One region of the Listeria sp. Marseille-Q6474 genome, then DNA from elsewhere that is predicted to be linked to it. Evidence: a T-box and tRNA genes for the amino acid it is inferred to sense, from the RefSeq annotation. Region 1 holds a T-box; the other holds one or more tRNA genes.
What was found. The T-box of region 1 lies ahead of thrS (threonine--tRNA ligase). A T-box ahead of a tRNA ligase gene usually reads a tRNA of that ligase, here a tRNA-Thr.
Positions count from the first base shown of each region.

Region 2: it encodes a tRNA-Thr, which carries the amino acid that the T-box ahead of thrS (threonine--tRNA ligase) is inferred to sense. The anticodon was not compared.

Region 1 covers NZ_CAMPPS010000001.1:136,068-139,490, reverse strand. The annotation lists gene yihA (ribosome biogenesis GTP-binding protein YihA/YsxC) at 1-104, opposite strand, end outside; gene thrS (threonine--tRNA ligase) at 210-2,132, opposite strand; T-box leader at 2,202-2,432, opposite strand; gene dnaI (primosomal protein DnaI) at 2,483-3,406, opposite strand; gene OC533_RS00665 (replication initiation and membrane attachment family protein) at 3,416-3,423, opposite strand, start outside.
Region 2 covers NZ_CAMPPS010000001.1:1,955,685-1,959,107, reverse strand. The annotation lists gene brtA (bile-regulated transcriptional regulator BrtA) at 1-418, opposite strand, end outside; gene OC533_RS09820 (hypothetical protein) at 552-1,199, opposite strand; gene OC533_RS09815 (matrixin family metalloprotease) at 1,216-1,752, opposite strand; tRNA gene OC533_RS09810 (tRNA-Thr) at 2,184-2,256, opposite strand; tRNA gene OC533_RS09805 (tRNA-Asn) at 2,281-2,356, opposite strand; rRNA gene rrf (5S ribosomal RNA) at 2,367-2,482, opposite strand; rRNA gene OC533_RS09795 (23S ribosomal RNA) at 2,560-3,423, opposite strand, start outside.

The DNA.
Region 1 (3,423 bases):
CCGACGTTGGATCGACCTGCAAGTGCATATTCTGGAAGGTCTGTTTCAGGGTATTGCTCTGGTCGAACAGCGCTTATTACTAGTTCTACATTATTTACATCCATAATTGTCCATCCTGTTCTATTCATTATCTTTTACTAGTATAACGGAAAAAGAGGAAAAAAGCACCATGAAAAAATACTGCCCCATTTGAGACAGTATTTTTCAGATTAGTATTTACTTACTTCTGCTACTACTTGTGCAATGAAGGCGTCTAGATCCATTGTTTCTGAATCCTTAGAGCCGTAGCGACGAACGTTTACAGAACCAGCTTCTACTTCTTGGTCCCCAAGTACTAATGCGTACGGGATTTTCTTAGTTTGTGCTTCACGAATTTTATATCCTAGTTTTTCGTTACGGTCATCTACTTCCGCGCGAAGTCCAGCGCGTTGTAATTTATCTTGGACTCCTTTTGCATAATCTAAATGAGCGTCGGCATTAACTGGGATAAGTTCCATTTGAACTGGAGCTAACCAAGTTGGGAAAGCACCTTTATATTCTTCAATTAGGTAAGCAACAAAGCGTTCCATTGTCGATACAACACCACGGTGAATAACTACTGGGCGATGTTTTTCACCATCTTCGCCGATGTAAGTTAAATCAAAGCGTTCTGGAAGTAAGAAGTCAAGTTGTACAGTAGAAAGAGTTTCTTCTTTTCCTATAGCAGTTTTTACTTGAACATCTAGTTTTGGACCATAAAACGCAGCTTCACCCTCTGCTTCAAAGTAATCCATATTCATTTCATCCATTGCGGATTTAAGCATTGCTTGGGCTTTTTCCCACATCGCATCATCGTCAAAATATTTTTCAGTATTTTTCGGATCACGATAGCTTAAGCGGAACGAGTAATCTTTAATATCAAAGTCTTTGTATACTTCTAAAATTAGCTCCACAACGCGTTTGAATTCATCTTTAATTTGATCTGGGCGAACAAATACATGTGCGTCGTTTAGAGTCATCCCACGAACACGTTGTAGTCCTGAAAGTGCTCCACTCATTTCATAGCGGTGCATCATGCCAAGTTCTGCAATACGGATTGGCAGTTCACGATAACTATGAATGTCATTTTTATAAATCATCATGTGATGTGGGCAGTTCATTGGGCGTAACACAAGTTCTTCGTTATCCATTTTCATAGTTGGGAACATATCTTCATGGTAGTGATCCCAGTGACCACTTGTTTTGTAAAGTTCCACGTTTGCCATAATTGGAGTATAAACGTGATTGTAACCTAGGCGTTCTTCTTTATCCACGATGTAACGTTCAATAACGCGGCGGATAGTTGCACCTTTTGGTAACCAAAGAGGTAGTCCTTGACCGACTTCGATACTGTTCGCAAATAAATCTAATTCTTTCCCTAATTTACGATGGTCACGTTCTTTTGCTTCTTTTTGCATTTGGATAAATTCTTTTAAACCATTTTTGTCAAAGAAAGCTGTGCCGTAAATACGTTGAAGCATTTTGTTGTTGCTGTCTCCGCGCCAGTATGCACCAGCCACGCTTAACAGTTTAAACACTTGAATTTTACCAGTAGAAGGAACATGGACACCGCGACAAAGGTCAAAAAACTCGCCTTGAGTATAAATTGTCACTGTTTCATCTTCAGGAATTGCTTCGATTAGTTCTAATTTATATTGATCGCCAATCGCTTCAAAACGTTTAATTGCTTCTTCACGAGAAACAACTTCGCGTTCGATTGGTACATTTTCACGAACGATTTTTTGCATTTCTTTTTCGATTTCAACTAAAGATTCATCACTAATAACAGCTTCTGTATCAATATCATAGTAGAAACCAGATTCAATCGCTGGACCAACTCCAAATTTCACATCTGGATAAAGTCGTTTTAGCGCTTGAGCCATTAGATGAGCAGTACTATGGCGCAAAATGCCAAGTGCATCTTCATGATCCGGAGTGACGATTTCAATTGCCCCATCTTCATGGATTGGAGTTACTAAGTCAAGTAATTCTCCGTTTAATTTACCTGCGAGTGCTTTCTTTTTTAGACCTGGGCTGATGGAAGCCGCGATGTCAGCTGTTGACACGCCTGGCTCAAATTCTTTTACAGCGCCGTCTGGAAATGTGATTTTCATACTAATCTCTCCTTTTCTTTTTTTAAATGTGGTTAGGAGGGCAAAATAAAAAACCCATCCCTCCTGTTGTCAAGGGACGAGTTTATGCTCGTGGTTCCACCCAAGATTCAGAAATAGCTAAAATCAACTACTTCACTCTTGTCGCCTGTAACGGAGCGATCCGTCTATTATTACTAGTAAAAAACGTTCCTAATAGAAGTTCCAAGGTGGTCCAAATTTAAGTTCCAATAGAAGGTTCCCAGCTAGCCCTTCCTCTCTATAATTTTCCGTTAAATTGGTTGTCCTTTTCATCACTTTGTTTTATATTACTTCACATTATAAGCCCGATGAGATATATTTGCAAGTACTTTTTAGAAGCGGCGATTTTTTCCTTCTAAGTTGACCTCTTTAGATAAATAACGCACCCGTTCCATGATTCGGCGAGCTTTTAGTTTTTCTTCAGTACCATTTTGAGCAAACATTAAATGATTCTCAAGTTGATCCATATTGTAATTAGACGAGAAGAATGTTGGTAATTCTTCTTGCATCCGGAATTGTAAAATCGCACCCAGCACTTCATCGCGTGTCCACGCTGTCATCGATTCTGCGCCAATATCATCAAGCATTAATACTTCGGTTTCTTTGGCAAACTGGATTTTTTCGCCAACAGTATTATCCGAAATAGACTGCTTCACTTCCCGCATAAATTCTGGTAAATAAACTAAAGTTGTCGAAATACCTTTTAAAGCTAACTCTTTTGCAAGTGCTCCAAGCAAGTAGGATTTTCCAGTCCCAAAACTACCATGAATAAATAACCCCTTCACACGCTCACCATTTTGAGGCGGATAGTTATTTAAAAATTGATAAGCTTCAACAAGCGCCAGTTTACGCGATTCTTCATCGGTATAAAAGTCAGCTAAATTAGCATCCACCACTTGTTTTGGCATGTAAAGCGAACGAATTCTCCGCTCGACAGCACGACGTTTATCTTCTTCAATTTTTTCTTTTGTTGGATAATAGGTGACAGTAATGAATTCCCCGTTAAGGACAAGTTTTGGAGCATAACCAGGCATTAATGTCTCTTCTTGCTCTGTGAATTTTTTATGTTGCGTCATAAATTCGTACAAATTAGACAAGTTTTGATTAATTAATTGTTCCGTAATATCTTCTTTATTTTCCTTGAAAAAATCTTGAATTGGTTGATAATGGAGAACTTGTTGTTTTAAACCTTGGTATTCTTTTTCAAAATCTCGCCCTTCAAAAAGCTGTCCTAATGTTCTTTCGATGTTATCCATATTCTTCACCTACCTTT
Region 2 (3,423 bases), 1.8 Mb from region 1:
GCTCCGTTTCCTTTCCATAAACCTCTAAAAGCTGATTTTTAACCCATTCCATATTCTTAAGTCGAACATTCTGCAAGAACGCATTAAAGTCATCATCAATCATCGTCTGCGAAAAAGTAATATTCAATATCTCCCCATTTTCCGTATAAAAATGAATAATAATTTTCAAGCATTCCGTAAAATTATCTTTCTTCGTCCCATCTAGCGCCATCGTATATTCCAAACGCTGATGCAATACAGAATACTCCTGCTTAAAGATGACAATGGCCAGCTCCTCTTTCGAAGTAAAATAATTATAGAAAGTCCCCTTAGAAATCCCAGCCGCATCCACCATATCTTGTACAGAAGTCTTCAAGTACCCTTGCTTTTGAAACACCTCTTTAGCTGACTTAATAATCCGCTGCTTCTTCTCCTTCAAAAAAACACCCCATCCGTCCTTGTATTTATACCCCTAGTATAATCTATTTATACGACCTATTCAAGATATGTAATAAAGCCTCCATAAAAATAGACCCCAGTTTTATTCCCAGGGTCATAAGATACTTATTTTTTTAGTTATAATCACTTAGAACTTCCTTATATATATCCTTATACGTATCTTTCATATCTATCGCTTCTTCCTTGTTTTCCTCATTTTCAAGGAACAGCTCACTTTCACTCAACTCAGCAACAGGATATTTACTTAACATAGCATTTGTAAGTACATAATTATCTCCAGATGTACTTTTCCTTATAAATAGCGTATATTCTTCGTCTTCTTTCATATTTTTATACCCATCAATCGTTAAATCGTATTCTTGTCCATCGATTTTAACATTTTCAACACTATCTTCTAATACTTTAATCGTTTTATTTTCTTTTAAAGTCTTCGTTTCATCTTTTTCTATATTATTTATAACTACTTCACTCATAGTATAAAATTCTGTGGGTACATTACTATTTTTTGATTCTTTTGTAATAGATTTTTTTTCAGAGCGTTTCGTTACAGTGACAATAATAGGGGAACTTTCTTCTAGTTCTTCAATATTTTCTGCAAGATCCAGATACTTTCCATTATAAGAAACTATACTACTTTTTTGTTCCACTTTTTCGATTTCTTTTCCTACTATTTGTTTTTCATTTATATTTTTATCATTAGTACAACCCATCAATCCAACTATAATCAATAATCCTATGATAACTATAATGCTTTTCTTCATTTTTCAATCCTCCTTTTTATTTATATATTGCTTTAATACCGTTTAAATCATCCCTTTGTGGTTTTATTTTCTTTGTAAAACCAACATCTAGCATGATTGCATTCTTCGTTTTCACATGTCCTAAACCAAGGCCATGGCCAAATTCGTGAGCTATAGTTTCAGTCTTATCACCTACAGATAAAGATCTAAAAGCTTTAAAAGTAGTTATTTCATTTTTGGCTACTAACTTAGACCCTTTATATGCCCAAGTTTCGCAGACAGCAATAGTTGCCCCTCTGTCCTGAGTTGAACTACTAATTATAAAGTGAGGTTTTGCATCTTGTCCCTTACTTACCGTATTTAAATATGGAGAAGCATTCCAAGATTTTGCTCCATTAATAATTATATTTTTATAACCCATCGCCGACCCATTAATATAAAATTTAAAATTTTTAGCATTTGATTTACTTAAAGAATAACCTAATTTAGTATAGGCATTTGCATTCGTTGGCATTAGAATCGTTGTCAATAGTACAATAAAAAGCAAAATTATTACCGCAGTTTTTTTTCTCATGATGTTATCTCCTTTTTAAAATTTTCTTACACATATATAAGGTATCATAATAATGCGATGTATGACCGAAAACGAAAGAAAAGGGCTGTTTCTTGTAACGGACTACTAAAAAATAAAGAAAATTTTGTTTTATTTCCACACAAATTGACTTTTATAATTGTTTCATTGTTAAAATCCTACACATATTAGCTTGTTATTCATATTTTATACAACCAACCTTTTACTTATGTCGAAAAATACATATTTTCCTCAATATAATAATAATAAATCCAAGAAAATTGGATACTTATTTAATTAATTAACATTTTCTATAAAAACACATTGAATAATAATGCATATGTATACTTCTGATAAGGAGTTTATTATTTTTAGACAAATAAAAAAAGCCTCGCATACTAGCGAAACATTCTAAGTACAAGCATATTATATTAAGCCACTTGTCGGATTTGAACCGACGACCCCTTCCTTACCATGGAAGTGCTCTACCAACTGAGCTAAAGCGGCAGCAAAGCCTTTCAAATAAAAAAATGGCTCCACAGGCAGGACTCGAACCTGCGACCGATCGGTTAACAGCCGATTGCTCTACCAACTGAGCTACTGTGGAATAATAAATTGCCCGGCAGCGACCTACTCTCGCAGGGGGAAGCCCCCAACTACCATTGGCGCAGAGAAGCTTAACTACCGTGTTCGGGATGGGAACGGGTGTGACCTTCTCGCCATAACTACCAGACAATATGAAGTTGTTGAAAGATTGCTCTCTCAAAACTAGAGAAGAAAGGGTTCAGTTAGGTAACTTCGTTTCATTTTTTGGTTAAGTCCTCGATCGATTAGTATTTGTCCGCTCCATGTATCGCTACACTTCCACTCCAAACCTATCTACCTGATCATCTTTCAGGGATCTTACTTTCCGAAGAAATGGGAAATCTCATCTTGAGGGGGGCTTCACGCTTAGATGCTTTCAGCGTTTATCCCTGCCACACATAGCTACCCAGCGATGCTCCTGGCGGAACAACTGGTACACCAGCGGTGTGTCCATCCCGGTCCTCTCGTACTAAGGACAGCTCCTCTCAAATTTCCTGCGCCCGCGACGGATAGGGACCGAACTGTCTCACGACGTTCTGAACCCAGCTCGCGTGCCGCTTTAATGGGCGAACAGCCCAACCCTTGGGACCGACTACAGCCCCAGGATGCGACGAGCCGACATCGAGGTGCCAAACCTCCCCGTCGATGTGGACTCTTGGGGGAGATAAGCCTGTTATCCCCGGGGTAGCTTTTATCCGTTGAGCGATGGCCCTTCCATGCGGAACCACCGGATCACTAAGCCCGACTTTCGTCCCTGCTCGACTTGTCAGTCTCGCAGTCAAGCTCCCTTGTGCCTTTACACTCTGCGAATGATTTCCATCCATTCTGAGGGAACCTTTGGGCGCCTCCGTTACTCTTTAGGAGGCGACCGCCCCAGTCAAACTGCCCACCTGACACTGTCTCCCCACGCGCTTAGCGTGGCGGGTTAGAATGGTCATACAGCCAGGGTAGTATCCCACCATTGCCTCCTCGTATGCTAGCGCACACGTCTCTTCGGCTCCTACCTATCCTGTACAAGCGGTACAAACATTCCATATCAGGTTGCAGTAAAGCTCCACGGGGTCTTTCCGTCCTGTCGCGGGTAACCTG